2 regions of the Brassicibacter thermophilus genome follow, and region 2 is predicted to be linked to the other one. Evidence: a T-box and tRNA genes for the amino acid it is inferred to sense, from the RefSeq annotation. Region 2 holds a T-box; the other holds one or more tRNA genes.
What was found. A T-box is a leader RNA that pairs with one kind of tRNA and senses whether it is charged. The one in region 2 lies ahead of ACZ41D_RS02980 (proline--tRNA ligase), so its partner is inferred to be a tRNA-Pro.

Region 1: it has a tRNA-Pro gene. The T-box ahead of ACZ41D_RS02980 (proline--tRNA ligase) is inferred to sense a tRNA for this amino acid. The anticodon was not compared.

The regions. Positions count from the first base shown of each region.
Region 1 covers NZ_AP042446.1:2,127,976-2,138,771, reverse strand. The annotation lists rRNA gene ACZ41D_RS10310 (16S ribosomal RNA) at 489-2,019, shown strand; tRNA gene ACZ41D_RS10305 (tRNA-Ala) at 2,111-2,186, shown strand; rRNA gene ACZ41D_RS10300 (23S ribosomal RNA) at 2,296-5,236, shown strand; rRNA gene rrf (5S ribosomal RNA) at 5,280-5,396, shown strand; tRNA gene ACZ41D_RS10290 (tRNA-Asn) at 5,402-5,476, shown strand; tRNA gene ACZ41D_RS10285 (tRNA-Leu) at 5,484-5,573, shown strand; tRNA gene ACZ41D_RS10280 (tRNA-Met) at 5,607-5,683, shown strand; tRNA gene ACZ41D_RS10275 (tRNA-Met) at 5,694-5,770, shown strand; tRNA gene ACZ41D_RS10270 (tRNA-Glu) at 5,780-5,854, shown strand; tRNA gene ACZ41D_RS10265 (tRNA-Val) at 5,858-5,933, shown strand; tRNA gene ACZ41D_RS10260 (tRNA-Asp) at 5,952-6,028, shown strand; tRNA gene ACZ41D_RS10255 (tRNA-Thr) at 6,030-6,105, shown strand; tRNA gene ACZ41D_RS10250 (tRNA-Tyr) at 6,114-6,199, shown strand; tRNA gene ACZ41D_RS10245 (tRNA-Gly) at 6,210-6,283, shown strand; tRNA gene ACZ41D_RS10240 (tRNA-Arg) at 6,311-6,387, shown strand; tRNA gene ACZ41D_RS10235 (tRNA-Gln) at 6,393-6,469, shown strand; tRNA gene ACZ41D_RS10230 (tRNA-Lys) at 6,474-6,549, shown strand; tRNA gene ACZ41D_RS10225 (tRNA-Ser) at 6,552-6,640, shown strand; tRNA gene ACZ41D_RS10220 (tRNA-Ser) at 6,646-6,736, shown strand; tRNA gene ACZ41D_RS10215 (tRNA-Ile) at 6,756-6,832, shown strand; tRNA gene ACZ41D_RS10210 (tRNA-Trp) at 6,843-6,918, shown strand; tRNA gene ACZ41D_RS10205 (tRNA-Val) at 6,953-7,028, shown strand; tRNA gene ACZ41D_RS10200 (tRNA-Pro) at 7,063-7,139, shown strand; tRNA gene ACZ41D_RS10195 (tRNA-Ile) at 7,151-7,227, shown strand; tRNA gene ACZ41D_RS10190 (tRNA-Ile) at 7,241-7,317, shown strand; tRNA gene ACZ41D_RS10185 (tRNA-Phe) at 7,323-7,398, shown strand; gene ACZ41D_RS10180 (ribonuclease H-like domain-containing protein) at 7,527-8,537, opposite strand; gene ACZ41D_RS10175 (hypothetical protein) at 8,846-9,397, shown strand; gene ACZ41D_RS10170 (S-layer homology domain-containing protein) at 9,457-10,796, shown strand, end outside.
Region 2 covers NZ_AP042446.1:630,388-641,183, reverse strand. The annotation lists gene ACZ41D_RS02995 (DUF1002 domain-containing protein) at 1-574, opposite strand, end outside; gene ACZ41D_RS02990 (methyl-accepting chemotaxis protein) at 870-2,462, opposite strand; gene ACZ41D_RS02985 (IS6 family transposase) at 2,584-3,615, shown strand; gene ACZ41D_RS02980 (proline--tRNA ligase) at 4,014-5,738, opposite strand; T-box leader at 5,787-5,987, opposite strand; gene ACZ41D_RS02975 (GntR family transcriptional regulator) at 6,284-6,655, shown strand; gene ACZ41D_RS02970 (ABC transporter ATP-binding protein) at 6,656-7,351, shown strand; gene ACZ41D_RS02965 (hypothetical protein) at 7,351-7,851, shown strand; gene ACZ41D_RS02960 (toast rack family protein) at 8,112-8,939, shown strand; gene ACZ41D_RS02955 (ABC transporter permease) at 8,979-10,154, opposite strand; gene ACZ41D_RS02950 (ABC transporter ATP-binding protein) at 10,144-10,796, opposite strand, start outside.

The DNA.
Region 1 (10,796 bases), 1.3 Mb from region 2:
ACTGATGAATAAATAGAATTAGACCTAAAAATAGGGCTCTCAGACTTATTGTTATTCTATAATCATAAGTCTAGTATTATAGAATAACAATTTTGAAATCATTGTAAAGTATATGTAAATTTATTTTTAAAATTGTAGAAAGTATAAATAGAATACTCTTGCCCTATCGGGCATAAAAACATAATTAAAACAGCAAAATTGGATGATTAAATTTAAAAATAATAATTTTGCCAACTTTTACTTGACAGTATCTTTATTGTAAAAATGTGTTGACAAAAGGATAAAAAACTGGTATAGTTTTAAGAGTCGGCACGAGGAGTTCACAAGAAAAGATGAAAATAATTTAAAGAAAAAGATAAAAAGTGCTTGACAAGAAAAAGAAAGTATGGTATATTAAAAAAGTCGCTAAAATTGAACATTGAAAACTAAACAGTACAGAACCTGTTAATTCTGAAGAGTAAAAGCTTAGGCTATTAGATAAAATTTTTTAATGCGAGAGTTTGATCCTGGCTCAGGACAAACGCTGGCGGCGTGCCTAACACATGCAAGTCGAACGAAGCTTTAATTAGGAAGTCTTCGGATGGAATAGTTAAAGCTTAGTGGCGGACGGGTGAGTAACGCGTGGGAAACCTGCCCTATACTGGGGGATAGCCTCGGGAAACCGGGATTAATACCCCATGAAACTCTAATACCGCATGGTATGTGAGTCAAAGTGTTAGCGGTATAGGATGGTCCCGCGTCCCATTAGCTAGTTGGTGAGGTAACGGCTCACCAAGGCGACGATGGGTAGCCGGCCTGAGAGGGTGAACGGCCACACTGGAACTGAGACACGGTCCAGACTCCTACGGGAGGCAGCAGTGGGGAATATTGCACAATGGGGGAAACCCTGATGCAGCGACGCCGCGTGAGCGATGAAGGCCTTCGGGTCGTAAAGCTCTGTCCTAAGGGAAGATAATGACGGTACCTTAGGAGGAAGCCCCGGCTAACTACGTGCCAGCAGCCGCGGTAATACGTAGGGGGCGAGCGTTGTCCGGAATTACTGGGCGTAAAGGGTGCGTAGGCGGTCATGTAAGTCAGATGTGAAAGCCCTCGGCTTAACCGAGGTAAGCATTTGAAACTGCATAACTTGAGTGCAGGAGAGGAGAGTGGAATTCCTAGTGTAGCGGTGAAATGCGTAGATATTAGGAAGAATACCAGTGGCGAAGGCGACTCTCTGGACTGTAACTGACGCTGAGGCACGAAAGCGTGGGGAGCGAACAGGATTAGATACCCTGGTAGTCCACGCCGTAAACGATGAGTGCTAGGTGTTGGGGGAGACATCCTTCAGTGCCGCAGTTAACACAATAAGCACTCCGCCTGGGGAGTACGGTCGCAAGACTGAAACTCAAAGGAATTGACGGGGGCCCGCACAAGCAGCGGAGCATGTGGTTTAATTCGACGCAACGCGAAGAACCTTACCAGGGCTTGACATCCCTCGGACCGTCCTAGAGATAGGACTTTCCCTTCGGGGACTGAGGTGACAGGTGGTGCATGGTTGTCGTCAGCTCGTGTCGTGAGATGTTGGGTTAAGTCCCGCAACGAGCGCAACCCTTGTCTTTAGTTGCCATCAGGTAATGCTGGGCACTCTAGAGAGACTGCCGGTGACAAACCGGAGGAAGGTGGGGATGACGTCAAATCATCATGCCCTTTATGTCCTGGGCTACACACGTGCTACAATGGCCGGTACAACGGGCTGCGAGCTCGTAAGAGTGAGCGAATCCCAATAAGCCGGTCCCAGTTCGGATTGTGGGCTGCAACTCGCCCACATGAAGTCGGAGTTGCTAGTAATCGCGAATCAGCATGTCGCGGTGAATGCGTTCCCGGGCCTTGTACACACCGCCCGTCACACCATGGGAGTCGGTAATACCCGAAGCCAGTGAGCTAACCTTTTGGGGGCAGCTGTCGAAGGTAGGACCGATGACTGGGGTGAAGTCGTAACAAGGTAGCCGTATCGGAAGGTGCGGCTGGATCACCTCCTTTCTAAGGAGTAACACTTTAATTTAGACTATTTAGGGTTCTGTACTGTTTTGTTTTGAGTGTCCAATAAAATAGGATTGGGCAATCATTTCGTGGGGGTGTAGCTCAGTTGGGAGAGCACCTGCCTTGCAAGCAGGGGGTCAGGAGTTCGAATCTCCTCATCTCCACCATTGCACCTTGAAAATTGCACAGTGAATATAGTAAGTACTAGATACATGGATAGATACTAGCAATTTAATTGCTGGTAACTACTAAGAGTAACTAAGTACTACAATTTCTGGTCAAGTTATTAAGAGCATAGGGTGGATGCCTTGGCACCAGGAGCCGATGAAGGACGGGATAAGCACCGATATGCCTCGGGTAGCCGCAAGTAGGCTTTGATCCGGGGATTTCCGAATGGGGAAACCCACCTAGAGTAAACTCTAGGTATCAACTACTGAATACATAGGTAGTTGAGGGGACACCGGGGGAACTGAAACATCTAAGTACCCCGAGGAAGAGAAAGAAAAATCGATTCCCTAAGTAGCGGCGAGCGAACGGGGAAGAGCCCAAACCAGTAGAGGTTTCCTTTACTGGGGTTGTGGATGCAGCATAAAAGAAGGATTATCGTAGCTGAAGAGTTCTGGAAAGTACCACCATAGAAGGTGAAAGTCCTGTAAGTTAAACGATATGAATTCTAGCTGTATTCCAGAGTACCACGGGACACGTGAAACCCTGTGGGAAGCTGGGGGGACCACCCCCCAAGGCTAAATACTACCTGGTGACCGATAGCGAAGTAGTACCGTGAGGGAAAGGTGAAAAGAACCCCGGGAGGGGAGTGAAATAGAACCTGAAACCCTATGTTTACAAGCAGTGGAAGTACTTTTTATGTACGACCGCGTACTTTTTGTAGAACGGGCCAGCGAGTTACGATATGCAGCAAGGTTAAGTTGCTATGCAATGGAGCCGTAGGGAAACCGAGTCTTAATAGGGCGTTTTAGTTGCATGTCGTAGACCCGAAACCGGGTGACCTACCCATGGGCAGAGTGAAGCGGAAGTAAAATTTCGTGGAGGCTCGAACCGTTTAGCGTTTAAAAGCTATCGGATGACCTGTGGGTAGCGGTGAAATTCCAATCGAACCCGGATATAGCTGGTTCTCCTCGAAATAGCTTTAGGGCTAGCCTCAAGTAATAGTGACGTGGAGGTAGAGCACTGAATGGTCTAGGGGCGTTCATACGCTACCAAAACCTATCAAACTCCGAATGCCACAGTCATGTTTCTTGGGAGTCAGACTACGTGAGATAAGTTTCGTAGTCAAAAGGGAAACAGCCCAGATCACCAGCTAAGGTCCCTAAGTACAGGTTAAGTGGAAAAGGATGTAAGACTACACAGACAACCAGGATGTTGGCTTAGAAGCAGCCATTCATTTAAAGAGTGCGTAATAGCTCACTGGTCGAGTGGTCTTGCGCCGAAAATTTCCGGGGCTCAAACCTGTCACCGAAGCTGTGGGATACGTATGTATCGGTAGAGGAGCATTCTGTATGGACTGAAGCTATACCGTAAGGAATGGTGGACTATACAGAAGAGAGAATGCTGGCATGAGTAGCGAAAGGTAGGTGAGAATCCTACCCATCGAAAGCCTAAGGTTTCCTGAGGAAGGCTCGTCCTCTCAGGGTTAGTCGGGACCTAAGCCGAGGCCGAATGGCGTAGGCGATGGACAACAGGTTGAGATTCCTGTACTACCTGTAAGCGTTTGAGAAATGGGGTGACACAGGAGGATAGGTTATGCACACCGTTGGTTGAGTGTGTCTAAGCCAGTAGGGAGCTTCTATAGGCAAATCCGTAGAAGTAATCCTAAGAGGTGATGGGGAGCGAAAAATAAGTAGCGAACTAACTGATTCCACACTGTCGAGAAAAGCCTCTATCGAGCGAGCAGGTACCCGTACCGCAAACCGACACAGGTAGGCGAGGAGAGAATCCTAAGATGAGCGGAAGAACCCTTGTTAAGGAACTCGGCAAAATGACCCCGTAACTTCGGGATAAGGGGTGCTAAAAGAGGTTAATACACTAGCTGTATGAAGCCTTATTTAGCCGCAGTGAAGAGGCCCAAGCGACTGTTTACCAAAAACATAGGTCTCTGCTAAGTCGAAAGACGATGTATAGGGGCTGACACCTGCCCGGTGCTGGAAGGTTAAGGGGAACGCTTAGCGAAAGCGAAGGTGTGAACTTAAGCCCCAGTAAACGGCGGCCGTAACTATAACGGTCCTAAGGTAGCGAAATTCCTTGTCGGGTAAGTTCCGACCCGCACGAAAGGTGTAACGATTTGGGCACTGTCTCAACAAGGGATCCGGTGAAATTGTAGTACTCGTGAAGATGCGAGTTACCCGCGACAGGACGGAAAGACCCCGTGGAGCTTTACTGCAGGCTGACATTGGATTTTGGTATCGTATGTACAGGATAGGTGGGAGACTTAGAAGCCGGGGCGCCAGCTTCGGTGGAGTCGACCTTGGGATACCACTCTTATGATGCCGAAATTCTAACCAGAGACCGTGAAACCGGTCTTGGGACACTGTCAGTTGGGCAGTTTGACTGGGGCGGTCGCCTCCTAAAGAGTAACGGAGGCGCTCAAAGGTTCCCTCAGCACGGTCGGAAATCGTGCGTAGAGTGTAAAGGCAGAAGGGAGCTTGACTGCGAGAGATACATCTCGAGCAGGAACGAAAGTTGGACTTAGTGATCCGGTGGCACCGAGTGGAAGGGCCATCGCTCAACGGATAAAAGCTACCCCGGGGATAACAGGCTTATCTCCCCCAAGAGTCCACATCGACGGGGAGGTTTGGCACCTCGATGTCGGCTCGTCTCATCCTGGGGCTGGAGTAGGTCCCAAGGGTTGGGCTGTTCGCCCATTAAAGAGGCACGCGAGCTGGGTTCAGAACGTCGTGAGACAGTTCGGTCCCTATCCGTCGTGGGCGTAGGAAATTTGAGAGGAGCTGTCCCTAGTACGAGAGGACCGGGATGGACAGACCACTGGTGTATCAGTTGTTCCGCCAGGAGCATGGCTGAGTAGCTAAGTCTGGAAAGGATAAGCGCTGAAGGCATCTAAGCGCGAAGCCACCCTCAAGATAAGATTTCCCATCTTTTTAAAGAGTAAGACCCCAGGTAGACTACCTGGTTGATAGGTCACAGGTGTAAGGATAGTGATATCTTTAGCTTAGTGATACTAATAGGTCGAGGACTTGACCAGGAAAATTCACTGTGCAGTTTTGAAGGCGCAAGCCTTAAAAATATCCGGTGACGATAGCGAGAGGGTCACACCTGTTCCCATACCGAACACAGAAGTTAAGCCTCTCAGCGCTGATGGTACTTGGACGGAGACGTCCTGGGAGAGTAGGTCGTTGCCGGATGACATTCCTGGGTAGCTCAATGGTGGAGCAACCGGCTGTTAACCGGTAGGTTGTGGGTTCGAGTCCCACCCCAGGAGCCAATAAAGTGCCGGGGTGGCGGAACTGGCAGACGCACAGGACTTAAAATCCTGCGATCCCTAAAAGATCGTACCGGTTCGATTCCGGTCCCCGGCACCAATAAAATAAGTATTATATTAATTAAATGTACATCGCGGGGTGGAGCAGTCTGGTAGCTCGTCGGGCTCATAACCCGGAGGTCGCTGGTTCAAATCCAGTCCCCGCAACCATACGAAATATGGCGGCGTAGCTCAGTTGGCTAGAGCATGCGGTTCATACCCGCAGTGTCAGCGGTTCAAATCCGTTCGCCGCTACCAAAAAAACATGGCCCTATGGTCAAGCGGTTAAGACATCGCCCTTTCACGGCGGTAACCCGGGTTCGATTCCCGGTAGGGTCACCATATGGGCGCATAGCTCAGCTGGGAGAGCACCTGCCTTACAAGCAGGGGGTCATAGGTTCGAGCCCTGTTGCGCCCACCATAAAAAAGAATATGATGCGGCCTGGTAGTTCAGATGGTTAGAATGCCAGCCTGTCACGCTGGAGGTCGAGAGTTCGAGTCTCTTCCAGGTCGCCATGCTGGTGTAGCTCAATTGGTAGAGCAACTGACTTGTAATCAGTAGGTTGGGGGTTCAAGTCCTCTCACCAGCTCCATTATTTGAGGAGGGGTTCCCGAGTTGGCCAAAGGGGACGGACTGTAAATCCGTTGGCACAGCCTTCACTGGTTCGAATCCAGTCCCCTCCACCATTTAAAATATGCGGGTGTAGCTCAGTGGTAGAGCCCCAGCCTTCCAAGCTGGTTGCGAGGGTTCGATTCCCTTCACCCGCTCCAAAGTAAAAATTTAAACTAAAGTAATATGCACCTATAGCTCAGTTGGATAGAGCAACGGACTTCTAATCCGTGTGCCGGGGGTTCGAATCCTCCTAGGTGCGCCATATGTTGGGGTGTAGCCAAGTCGGTAAGGCACTAGACTTTGACTCTAGCATTTCGTAGGTTCGAGTCCTGCCACCCCAGCCAATTTGACCCATTAGCTCAGTAGGCAGAGCACCTGACTTTTAATCAGGGTGTCCGGCGTTCGAATCGCCGATGGGTCACCATTGGAGAGGTACCGAAGTGGTCATAACGGGGCGGTCTTGAAAACCGTTAGGGTGCAAGCCCACGTGGGTTCGAATCCCACCCTCTCCGCCAGATATGGAGAAGTACTCAAGTGGCTGAAGAGGCTCCCCTGCTAAGGGAGTAGGTCCTTCACGGGGCGCGAGGGTTCAAATCCCTCCTTCTCCGCCATTGGATGTTGATTATATAGGGGCCTTTAGCTCAGTTGGTTAGAGCGTCCGGCTCATAACCGGCAGGTCCGGGGTTCGAGTCCCTGAAGGCCCACCATTACACCATTAGGGGTGTAGTTCAGTTGGTAGAACGTCGGTCTCCAAAACCGAATGTCGTGGGTTCAAGTCCTGCCACCCCTGCCACTAAATGTTACTTTAATAATATGGGCAATAATATGGGCGCATAGCTCAGCTGGGAGAGCACCTGCCTTACAAGCAGGGGGTCATAGGTTCGAGCCCTGTTGCGCCCACCATAAAAAATTTAATAATTAACATTGCTTTATTTATCGGGGTGTAGCGCAGTTTGGTAGCGCACGTGGTTTGGGACCATGGGGCCGGGGGTTCGAGTCCCTCCACCCCGACCATATAAAGGAATGGGCTTGTAGCTCAGGTGGTTAGAGCGCACGCCTGATAAGCGTGAGGTCGGTGGTTCGAGTCCACCCAGGCCCACCACAAATTAAAATAAGGGCCTTTAGCTCAGTTGGTTAGAGCGTCCGGCTCATAACCGGCAGGTCCGGGGTTCGAGTCCCTGAAGGCCCACCATATATGCCCAGATAGCTCAGTCGGTAGAGCAGGGGACTGAAAATCCCCGTGTCGGTGGTTCGATTCCGCCTCTGGGCACCATTTAAAACCCTATGATTAATTTCATAGGGTTTTTTATTATGAATCAATTTTAATTGTAAATTATTTAAATATTTTCCTAATATTTAATTTTAAATAGTTTTAAATTAAATATTAAAATATAAAAAATTTCATATGTATTTCATAGATTGCTTAAGTATTGCTTTTATAATATTTTTTAAGTTTTCTGAAGCTATAATATCACCATATTGTATTAATAATATGCCTTTAGGCAGCTTATATTTTGTAGTATCAACTATATGTTTAGTGAATGGATAATCATATTGACTAATATAATAACATTCTTTTCCATCTGACAACTTACTTTTTCTTATTTCAAAATCAATAGTTAAATTACCATCTATAGGTAACCAAATAAAGGAATAATTTTCAGAAAAATAGATTTGTTTTTTTAAATTTAATTTATCAGTGTTGCATTTAACACTGAAATAATTTTGATTGTTTAATACATTTTGTATGTTTATGTTTAGCAATTGTGTTTGAGATTTAGTACTAATATTGACATTAAAGCTTATTTTATTTTCGATATAATCAAATATTTTTAATAAAAATTGAAGATTATAGACATCATCATAATTATGTTTTAATATTAGTTTTTTAAGATTATAATCATTATTTTTTTCATAATTTTTATATAGGGTTATAACATCCTTACCTGAAATTGTGTCAGTTCTATTGATTTTGAGAAACTTTTCAATTGTTTTTAATTTAAGGTTATCTACATTAAGAAATTGTTTGTAATTTTTTAGTATATTTAAAATATCAATGCTTTGTACCTTACTAATATTAAAATTTAAGCCAAATTTGCTGCATCTATCATTTATGAACGGAATATCAAAATTATTTCCATTATATGAAATAAAATAATCAATTTTATTTGCAACTTTTATGAAATTACGTAGGAGATCCAATTCTTCCTTTGAAGACTCTGCAAAAAATTGATTGATACAAATATTATCGTTATGTACAATTAATAAACCAATTAATATAATATTATTATACATATGGTTAAAACCAGTTGTTTCAATATCGATAAAGCAGAAGCTTTTATGGTTAAGTTTATCTACTAAATGTTGTGGTATATACACTTTTTCTTTTTGATTAAATTTAATTATTTCCATAAAAATACCTCCAGCAATATTAATATATCATATATTTTGATTATTAGGATACATTACTATAGACTATTTATTAGATTTTATATTTTATAATTATAAAGTTTTTTAAAACAAATTTCTAATTTGCTAGGTTGAATGAGAATATGTTAGAATTGAAGTATAAACCTGTTTGCCTATAACATAAATTAGAAATTGCGTTCATAATATAAATGTGAGATAAAATACTTTTTAATATTTTCACATTATTTATATGGTTGTTGAAGGCATGATATAATGAGTAGAAATGAATAAATTATACAGAGGGTGATATTATGAACGTAGTTGAATTGTTAGAATATAAGCTTACTTTAGCAGAAAAGATTTGTAATGATAAATTTCAAAATGATGTAATGCTTATATTTAATAATTTTAGTCAAAAATCTACAAAGTTAATAACTCAAATGATTATAAATGATATTAGAAAACATAGTTATATAGGAATTATACTTGATAGTAAATTACTTAGAACATACTGTACTATGTATCTCGGCTTAGCGTGGAGTATGTATAGGCAAGGGAAAAATATTCAAATAAAAAATAAATTAATAGATGAAGATAATATTAATGAAAAAAAACAAGAAAATAAAATAAAAAATTTTCTTGTTGAAAATAACTATTGTAGTGAATTAAAGGAAATTTCAATTAGATATTTTAATTTATATATTTCTAGACATTTAAAAGATATAATTAGTCGTATGGAAATTACTAATCATCCTAATGTAAATAGTGAAGAAGATCTAAAAAAAATAATGATCGATGATTTATATTATTTTGCTTATAGAACAGTAATAATTGGAATTTACGATGAGTATAATAAAAGTTAAAATTACTATAAATTATTTTGTTTATGTAATTAAAAAAATAAATATAAGGGGTATCAAATATGGAGAAAAAAAAATACATGATTTCTGTACTATTAGTTTTGATGTTATTAACTTTATCTAATTTTTCATTTGCAGGGACTTATTTTCTTGATGTATTTGGACATTGGGCTGAAGAAGACATTATGTGGGGAACAAATGAGGTTAAATTATTTAAAGGGTATGAAGATGGTACATTTAAACCTGATAATTATATAACAAGAAGTGAGTTTATATCAATTTTATACAGAACTGCTATTAAGAGTAATGTTATGGATAGTACATTGTCTGAGGAGTCAAAAATAAATGATGATTTTCAATTAGATACCTTAAGGACAAGTTCTTCAGATGGCTATGGAAAAATAGAAGAGGACATAAAAGAAGAAATTACAGAAAAAGTAACAGAAGCTAATACTGGTTTGTTATATCAAGATTTAGACATGAATTTTTGGGCATACAATGATATTTTAGCTATAAAAAATTATATTGATCGAAAGAATGAGCAAATAAATTTTGAAGATATTTTTCCTGGTAATAAATTTTATCCTAATAAATATATTACTAGAGAAGAAGCAGCTCTATTGACATATTTTTATACTACTCCACCAATTGTATGCAAAAATAAACAATTTAGTGACCTTGATAATGGATATAAATATTATGATATAATTAGAAATTTGGTAGATAATGGAATAATTACTGGATATGAGGATAATACTTTTAGGCCTGAAAAAAATATTACTAGAGGAGAATCAGCTACCATAATAAGGAGAATATATATGAATATGAAGTACTTCCGAGACGACTATCTTAACGATATATATTTAATTAGTAACGAATATATTGACAGTACTCCTTTATTTGGCGACTATGAAAATATAGAATTAACTAATGACGACTTTCTGTATAAAAAAGCAATTTCAAGTTTAGAATATTTAGATTTAGTAGGTAGAATTCCATATGAAGAAATGCATTTATATGATTTAAATCCTTTAGATACTTTAAATAGTTTAAAAGAAAATAATTACTGGAATAGGTTAGGAATAGATTATTATATATTCAAATATGGAAAGTTAGAACGTGAAGAAAAGTTAGATATATATAGAGAGATATTAGAACAATATTTGAAAAGAGATGATATAAAAGATTACGAGTCTTTGCTAATATTTAATGAAGGATTAGCTTTAAATGATGACCTTATAAATATGTTGCCTGCTGTTGAAAAATGGAAAGAAAATTGTGTTGACCGGGAATCAAAATATAATGCTGTTTTTATTATGACTAAGATATTAGTTAATTCAAATAGAGGAGAAGAAGCTCTTATGTTGTATACAGATGATATTTTGGAAGAATCGATAGATAT
Region 2 (10,796 bases):
CTATTTCTTCTTTTATTTGCTTAATAAGTTGGCTAGCATTATCTTTCCCAATTTCCTGACCTAATTGTCCAGTCTTTGATATTTCCTCGTTTGCAATTTGCTTTTCTTTTTCTCCTATGTTTTTTCCACTTATATCTTCAAAGGCTTTTATTATCCCTGTGAGAGCTGCAGTACCAGAAACAGCCACAGGTGCAGCTACCTTTACCTCAGCGTCTTTTATTCCTGCTGTTATTAAAGCATTAGCATACATTTCTTTTGTTACCCAGTTTATATTATATGTACTAATATTTATACCTTGATTATTAGAAAGTTTCCTCACATATGCGCAAGATATAGCTTTTGTTCCTATTTTCTTTTCATCAATATATTGTCCAAGATACTTTCTCTCTTCTTGGTTTGTAACATAAACAGTTCTTACATCATCATCAACGTCAAATAAATCAAGTACTTGAATCCTTTGTTCCTCGCTTAAATCCTCACCTAAACTTACAACAATATCATTATAAGAATCCCCAAAAGCAATATTCGAAACTATTATAAGCAATAATATAATCCATATGTTTTTTCTCATCATATCTCATCCCATCCTCTATACCTTTATTATATAGATAAACAAACTCAGCACTTTAATTACTACATAATCAAAATCGTGCAAATCTAAATAAATCATTTTATGAAATTTCTTCTACAACCATATGTTTATTATTCTATACATTGAAAAATATTATACACATAGGTAAATTGCATAATGTAGATAAAATTTATTTTTCTTAAAGATATTTAAAATTAAAGTTTGAATACTTGCATATAATACCATAGTGATTATAAATTTTTCCCATAAAAAAATAACATGGTAAAATACCATGCTATTAATCTAATTTCAAATTTCCGGCAATTACTCCAACTATATCTCCTTTGTCATTAACAATAGGAGCTGAAATAATCATAATAGGTTTTTTAATAATAGCAGATATAAATACATCAGTCTCATATATCTTACCTTTTATAGACTCTCTAAACCATGGTCTATATGCAAAACTTTTTATATTTGTATCAAGGTATGTATATAAGACATTCCCATTTTTATCTAAGGTTATAAAATCTCCAAACAACTCTTGTTTTGACATTATTTCCGAAATTTTAATTTTATGCTTATCCTTATCCATAGACACTATTTCACTTAATGTCGCTATGCTTTTAATTATTTCCTTTCCTTTTTTAATTCTCTTGTCTAACTCTCCTTTATCAATATCTAAAGATACAAATTTCTTCAAAAAATCATTTAATTCATTAGAATTATTTTTAAGATTTTTTACTTCATTTAATAACTCTACTAATGATAAATCATGTTGCTGAATAGATGCTGTTATCTGTTGTGTTGCTGCTGAAATTTCCTCAATTGCTGCAGATAAAGTTTCCATCTCCTCTTGTATATTAAGTACGCCACTTGATTGCTCATCACTTAAAACAGTTATACTATTAGCATCTTGATTAATTTCGTCTATAGCATTTTTTGTCTGTTCAAACATTTCTGATACTTCTTTGAGTTGCTCAATGTTTAACTTTATTTTCTCAAAAGCATCTTCTATTCCCAATATAGTTTTTGTAGTTTTAGCATTTATTTCTTTCGCCATATCGCTTATTCCTTCAACAGCATTAGATGATTGAGTAGCTAACTTTCTTATTTCCTCTGCAACTACAGCAAATCCTTTTCCATGTTCTCCTGCTCTAGCTGCTTCGATAGCAGCATTTAATGACAATAGATTAATCTGTTCAGCAATATCTCCTACTATCTGAACAAAATCCTGTATTTTAGCTATATTTTTTTCGAGCTCGCTAATTACTTTTACTGATTCTTCACTTTGATCATAGGTTTGCATCATACTGTAATTAAATTTGTCGAAAGCATTTACTACCTTATTTACATAATCTTTAAAATCTACTGTTCTTTTTAATGTTAACCTTGATTTTTCTTTTACTTCACTAGCTTTATTTACTATGTCCTTAGTATTAGATACAATTTTTTGAGCGGAATCAGCACCATCTTCCGCTCCTGCAGAAATTTGTCGAATAGATATTAATATCTCTTCAGATGTTTCTTTTGCAATATTAACATTATAATCAATTTGTTTAGAACCTGAACTTATTATGTCAGATGTTATCTGAAGTTTACTCACTAATTCTTTAAAATGATTTGTAACTTTTTTTAATGCAGCAACTATATTTGATACACTATTATCAAAAAATAATAGCATTTTATTTGTATGTTTATCAAAATTAATGCTTTTTCCTTTAATAAATCTTTCACTCTCTTGTGCTAACTTTTTAAATATTTTTGATCTTACTTCCTGATTAATAAGCTCAAATATAATAAATACAGCTGAAATAGTTAAAAATAAAATAGTATTATCTTTAAAAAAATAAAGAATTGCTATTAATAGTGCTTTTATGATAATACTCATATTTCTTCCTCCTAGTTTTAGTTTACGTTCTGTTAACTTAAATGAAAATTGAAAGCCTCGAACTCCTTTAGGTATAATAGTAATTGTCAACCAAACATTACTCCAAAGGAGGTCGAGGCCTATGACTATTATACCAAAAATTAAGTGTCCTAGATGTAATTCTTCAAAACTTTATAAATTTGGCAAAGATCCTTACGGTTATCAAAAGTATCAATGCCGTGATTGTAAACGTCAATTCTCTACAAAGCCTAAATCTAATACTTCACGTAATAGCAAATATCCAAGATGCCCCAAATGTGGCAAAGCATCTTTTATTCATCATGATTATAAGCACTATACAAACTACAGATGCTCAGATAAAAAATGTTATCATTCTTTCTTTATCGCAAAACCAACTACTATCCATAATCCCTCATCGTCTAATCTTTCTGGTAAAACTAATTTTAAAAGAATGAGATTTCCTATGTTTGTTATTATTACTGCCCTTAACCTTTATTTTTTAAATAACTCTTCAACAAGAAAAATATCACAGTTTCTTTATATTACATATAATATTAAGGTTTCCCATGTATCAATTGCATCCTGGGTTAAAAAGTTTGCACCTTTGTTTGACAGTATGGCTAATAAGTTTTCTTCACACATTGACTTATCTTCTTCTGATGAGTGGCATGCTGATGAAACTGTTGTTAAAATTAATGGTAAAAAACATTATCTCTGGTTTATCATTGATTCTGAAACTCGCTTTATTATAAATTTTCATCTATCTCCTTACAGAAATTCTAACCAGGCCTTCAGCCTTTTTAAAAAAGCAAAGAAATTTGGCATTCCTAATACTATCGTTACTGATAGATATAGTGCTTATAAGGTGCCTGCTAAATCTATCTTTGCCGGTGCCAACCATATAAGAGTTGAATCTTTTGATGATGATATATCAAACAATATAATTGAATCTTTTAATAAGGAATTTAAAGCCTGGTATAAACCAAAGCGAGGTTTTAACTGTTTCGAAAGCGCTAATAACTTAATTGCAAACTTTGTATTCTTCTTTAATTATATACGGCCTCATTCTTCTTTGAGTAACCTTACTCCTGCCCAGGTAGCAGGTGCCAAATATAGCGATAGAGATCGCAGTAATTGGTTATTATCTGCATAATATTTACTTGTTAAGGGTTCTCTCTGCTTTGCCTTATTTCTTGGTTTATTTGCTATGCAATTTTTATTTTTACAGCCCTTAACCATTCCATAGCTATTTAAAATAAAGCTGTCAAGGGCGAGCTTTGCTCGTTTATCTTGACCCTTGACAGCTTTATTGTAATAGCTAAAATTCATATAGGGCTGTAAGGTCAAGATCCATTAAGAATTTTTCTATAAAATCATGCTATTTTTTCATTTTAAGTTAACAGTTCCTTAGTTTATCATTTATATAAATATCATTCTATATTAGATTATGTATTTCCTCCTTTTTCTTTAATTTTCTGTAAAAACAGATAAAGTTCTTTTGTTTTAAAACAAAAGAACTTTATCTGTTTTTTAATAACTTTAATCTAAGTTTTATATTTCTAAGCCTTCTTCCTCAAAAGCTTCTTTAATTTTATCAAATATTTCGTCTGTACTTATTTCAATCTTATTATCTTCTTTTCTCAATGAATACTCTACTATGTTTTCGCCTGCTTTTCTTCCTACTGTAATTCTTATAGGTATCCCTATAAGATCAGCGTCCTTAAACTTAACTCCTGGTCTTTCTTTTCTGTCATCAAGCAATACCTCAATTCCCTTTTTAGTCAATTCATCATGAAGTTTCTCACCGAGTTTCATTTGTTTTTCATCTTTTACATTAACTACAGTAATTATCACATGATATGGAGCAACAACTAAAGGCCAGATGATTCCTTTATCATCATGGTACTGTTCTATAATAGCTGCCATAGTTCTAGATATGCCAACGCCATAAGACCCCATTACAAATTTTCTTTCTTTACCATCTTCGTCTAAAAATGTCGCATTTAATCCATCACTATATTTAGTACCTAATTGAAATATATTTCCCACTTCTGTTCCTCTAGCAATTTTTAACTTTTCACCACATTTAGGACAAATATCTCCTGCACGTACAAGCAATAAGTCTTCTACAACTTCACCTGTGAAATCTCTTCCATAGTTCACATTTTTAAAGTGGTAGTCACTTTCATTAGCTCCAACAATACAATTTTTCATCTTAGTTACTCTTGAATCAATTAATACTTTAACATCACTTTTTAATCCTATAGGTCCTGCAAATCCAACTTTTGCTCCAGTAACTTCTTTAACAGTCTCTTCATCTGCCATCTCAAGTTGATGTTCAGGTATCCCTAATACTTTACATAATTTAACTTCGTTTAACTCTCTATTACCTGGTATTAGTACAGCTACAACTTGATCTTTAGCTTTATATATTAAGGTTTTAACAAATTTATCTTTTGATACTCCCAAAAAATTTGTCAATTCCTCTATAGTTTTTATATCTGGAGTATAAATTTTCTCAAATTGAAGTTCTTCTAAATTATCTTCTTCAATTATATAACAAGCTGCTGCTTTTTCATTTGTAGCCGCATAATCGCATTTTTCGCAATAGGCTATTTCGGCTTCTCCAACCTCCGACATAGCAATAAATTCATGTGAATCGCTTCCACCCATTGCTCCTGAATCGCCTTCTACTACTTTATAATTTAACTTACACCTAGTAAAAATTCTATCATATGCTCTCCACATTTCCATATAAGACTTTTTCATGCCCTCTTCATCTTTATCAAAACTATATGCATCTTTCATGATAAATTCTCTACATCTTATAAGTCCAAACCTAGGCCTTTTTTCATCTCTGTATTTTGTCTGTATTTGATAAAGATTTAAAGGTAACTGCTTATATGATTTTATCTCATCTTTAATCAAACTTGTAAAATATTCTTCATGGGTAGGTCCTAAACAAAACTCTCTTTCGTTTCTATCCTTTAACTTAAACATTTCAGGGCCAAAATTATCCCATCTTCCAGTCTGCTTCCATATCTCTGCAGGCTGTATAGCTGACATAAGTAATTCCTGTGAACCAGACCTATCCATTTCTTCCCTTACTATATTTTCTATCTTTCTTATCACCCTATATCCCAAAGGCAAATAAGAATATACTCCTGAAACTAGTTTTCTAATCATACCTGCTCTCAATAATAATTGATGACTTGATATCTCAGCTTCAGATGGTATTTCTCTCAACGTAGGCATATACATTTTATTCATTTTCATATTCATTTCTCCCTTCATTTATATTAAAAATAAAAACCTTCATCTCATTCTAGAGACGAAGGTCATCCGCGGTACCACTCTAGTAGACTTAAAAGTCCACTCTTATGCTATAACGTAGCAATCGTTTAGGGTTTTAGCTCCCTAAAAGCTCAAGGACGGGTTCATTATCAAGAGGATTTGAAATCTTTCAGCCAAGGATTTCATCTCTGAAAATCATTGATAACTACTATTTCCTCTCACTGCCATTGATATTTATATTATTGAAAAGATTAAATAATTATTCAAAGTCAAAATTTTACAAAATATAAATTTTTAAGTCCTATTTGTTGGATTTTTAATTGATTTTAAGCTTATAAACTTACAAAGTTTAGAAAACATTCTACCATGAAATTTTCTATATCATTAATATTATTTTATATATTACTAGAAAATTAAACCTTTGTCAAATGTTTTGTAATATTTTTGTTGACTCTTTTAGAATATTAGTGTACTATATTATTAGTACACTAATTCTTTATTGCCCTTTATGGTTGGGAGGTGTTTCATTGAATATAAATTTTGACGATAAGATCCCAATTTACATTCAAATAATGGATTTAATAAAAAAAGAAATAGCTACTGAAAATTTAAAAGGAGGTGATAAGTTGCTTTCTGTACGCGAATTATCATCAAAACTAAAAGTCAATCCAAATACTATTCAAAGAGCATATAGAGAATTGGAAAGAGAAGGTTTAACTTATACTCAAAGAGGAATGGGTAGTTTTGTAGTAGAAAATAAAGAAACAATAAAAAAATTAAAGATGAATATGGCCAAAAATGTAATAAATAACTTCATCATTGGTATGAAAGAACTAGGATTTAATAAAAATGATATGTTAGACGCTTTAAATAAAGAACTAAATAAGGAGGGACTTTAAATGGATTTAATCTTGGAAACTAATAACTTGAGTAAAAGTTATTTCACTAAACAAGCTTTAAAAAATGTCAATATTAAATTGGAAAAAGGTAAAATACTTGGTCAACTTGGCCCTAATGGCAGTGGAAAAACTACATTAATAAAGATTATATGTGGTATATTGACTCAATCTTCAGGCAGTATACTTATAGACGGCCAAATTCCAGGGCCATATACTAAATCGATCATCTCATATCTACCTGATAGAAATCACTTATACAAATGGATGAAAATAAAAGATGCTATCAATTTTTATAAAGATTTTTACAGAGACTTTAATGAAGAAAAAGCTTACGATTTATTAAAATTTATGAAACTAGACAAAAACTCAAAGATAACATCTCTATCAAAGGGAATGAGTGAAAAGCTAAATCTTACCTTAGTATTATCACGAGAAGCTAAGTTATACGTATTTGATGAACCTATTGCAGGTGTAGACCCAGTAGCTCGAGAACAAATCCTTAATGCCATTATTCAAAACTTTAATGAAAAAAGCTCTGTTATCATAACTACACATCTCGTAAAAGACATAGAACGAATTTTTGATGATGTAGCTTTTATATCTGAAGGAGAAATTATACTTAATGGTAATGCCGAAGAACTCAGAATAGAAAAAAATAAATCAATAGATGAATTATTTAGGGAGGTGTTTGAATAATGTTCAAGCTAGCAAAATATGATATAAAGGGAAGCTATAAGCTTTACCTCATAGTTTTTATATCAAGTATCATTTTAAGTTTAGGAGTATTCCTTAAACAAGATTCTTGGCAAAAAATTAGCATATTTTCCCTAATAACCTTAATAAGTGTTGCATTATTCATAATAGTATTAGTTTTTTCTGTAAGATCTTTCAGAAACGAACTTTACGAAGATAGAGGATACCTCACTTTTACATTGCCAGTAAGCGGTAAAGAAATATTGATAGCAAAAATACTTGTTACTTTATTGTGGTTTGCTATTGCTACAGTAATAACTGGTATTTTAGAATACTTTGCAGCAAATTTATTATTTAACAAAAATTTCATAAATATGATATTTCAAAGTATTAGTACAAAATCAGTGATTATTTCAATTATTTATGCATTATTTAATATGATTTTTTTAATGATTACCATATATTCTGCTATAACTATAAGCAAAGTAACTTTTAAAAAATAAAAAGGTTGGTGGTTTTGCAGGATTTATATTCTTTATTATAATTAATATCTTTACTTTTATGACAAGTTATAAACTTTCCAAAGCTTATCCATTATATGTTAAGATTAGCGATAAAATAAACCATATGAGATTTAACGAAATGGTCAGTTTTAATGTTTCCCCAAGCCTTGTGTATAAGATAAATGCTACTTCCGCTATAATTTATGTTTTAGCATTTATTGGCTTATTTATTCTGACTAGTTATCTATTAGACAAAAAAATTGATTTATAAAATTAACGGTAACTTTATAGATGACAATCAATCTGTAGAAATCGGAGAATTAAGAACATACAATGAATCTTACGATTTGGAAGGGCAAAAAAGCTTAGATGTAGATATTGACCTAAATGCAGTGAGAGTAAATCTAGAAAAAGCTGAAAATAAATTATTTGAATCAAACATAGAAACCAATATAAATAAAATGACTCCTGATATTAAACTTAATGGCAATAATTTATATATAGGTGACAAATACGAAAAATTTAAACCAAAAAGCTTAAATAATGCAAAAAATACGTGGGATTTAAAGCTTACAGATAAAATTCCATTAAATTTAGACATTAAAATTAATGCAGGTAAAAACAATTTTGACTTTACAGATATGATTATAGATAGAATTTCTTTAGAATTAAATGCTGTAGATAATGAAGTAACTTTTAATAGTATAAACAAAGGTAATCTTAAAGAATTTGATATAGATCTAAATGCAGCCTCATTGCAGGCAAATGGCTTGGGTTATGCAGGAGTAAGCGATATTGATGCAGAAATAAATGCTGGAAGCTTAGAGCTTAAATTTGACGAGAACATTCACAAAGATGTTTCGATAAAAATAGAAAGTAATGCTTCTAGTTCAACTATAATATTGCCTGAAGATGTAGGATTTAAAGTTGAACTGGATAAAAATCTATCTAGCCTAAATATTAATGACTTTGATTACTCAAATCCTCAAAAAAATGTATATATTAGCAATAATTACAATGACGCAAAATATAAGATAAATATAGAGATAGAAGGAAATATTTCAAGCTTCAATATCAATGGATTGTAAATAAAGATAAAACCTCTGGCTTGAAAACCAGAGGTTTATTTATGCCCTAAATATAACAGATTCTTTGTTAAACATCTTAATAGTTATAAAAATTGATAATCCTACGTATATTATACTCCATAAAACCACTATAACGATATGTTTAAAGTTTATTATGGGTACAATTGCTTCTTTTATTATAGCTATAGTATTAATTACAGGTATGTGGAAATATTTTTCTGGTATAGCTCTTCCGTCAAGAAACATAGTTAAATATGCTGGAATCATTAACACAATTGTTAAAGGGCTGAGATAAGTTTGAGCTTCTTTAAAGTTTCTTGCATAAAAGCTTACGACTAGTTCTAATCCAGCAAATACTAATGCAAGCCCTAAGCAGAATAATGCTATTACTATAATAGATGATACCGGCAACATTACTCCTGCTCCCATGAAATATGGATTAATTTTTGAAGCAATTAAAACCCCTATAAGTGCTGCTAAAGTTCCCATAATTCCAGCTATTACCACAGTAAAATATTTTCCTACAAGTATGGATAGCCTACTAGCTTTAGTAGTAAGAAGAGGTTCAAGTGTCTGCCTTTCCTTTTCACCAGCACCTAAATCAGTAGCTGCAGGTATGCCTCCAACAGCAGACCATATTGTAAGCATAAAGGGAAGTAACATAGCAAATATAGCCATGCTTGTTCCATCTTCTTTTGCAATAGAATTTTCTTTTATTTCTATAGGAGTCAAAATATCAGGGTCTATTCCTTTCTGTTTTAACCTTGTATAAGCTATTTCTTGTGAATAATCTTTTATGATACTTCGTAGTCGTGAAAAGGCTATACTTGAATTTTGGCTAGATTCATCATATATAAGCTCTATTTTCCCCATTTCACCTTTTTCAATATTTTCATCAAATCCTTTTTCTATTTTTAAAATTACCTTAACATCAAGCTTATTCAATGCTTCATAAGGATCACCTATGTTTTTAATATTAACATTTTTATTGTTTTTAAGATACTTCACTAATTGGTTATCTTCTTCATAAATAACTGAAATATCAACAGGTTTACTACCTTCGTCCATTAATCCTGATGTTCCTATTCCTATTACAAAAGCTAATACTGGAAATATTATTATGGGTATAATTATACTAGTAAAGATTGTTTTTCTATCTCTAAATGTATCTTTCAACTCTTTTTTTAATACTATCCACATATACCTAAAGCCCATTATTATCACCTACCAATTTCACAAAAATATCCTCAAGGCTTAATCCAGAATATTTATCTTTCAAATTTTCAAGCTTAGACACTTCAACTATGGAACCTTTATGAATAATTCCCACTTCATCACATAGTTTTTCTACTTCTTCCATAGAATGACTGGAGAATATTATTGTCTTCCCTTCATCCTTTAACTCTTTTATAAACTTATGTACTATTCTTATGGCCGTAACATCTAGCCCAGAAGTAGGTTCATCAAATAGCATTACTTCAGGATTATGAACTATACTCCTTGCTATAGCCACTTTTTGTTTCATCCCTTTAGAAAACTTTCCAACTCTTCTATCTATGTATTCATCCATATCCAATCTCTTAGATAATTCATTTATTCTTTCATTTATTTTATTCTTTTCCATACCATTTAATAGTCCAAAATACTCAATATTCTCTCTAGCTGTCAATCTATCATACAATCCTGTACTTCCTCCAAATAAAATTCCAATTTGAGCCCTTATACCTGCTGGATTTTTTACAAGGTCCACACCATTTATAATAGCAGTACCTTCCGTTGGCTCTAACATTGTAGCAAGCATCCTAAGAGTAGTAGTCTTCCCTGCTCCATTTTCGCCTAAAAGACCAAATACTATTC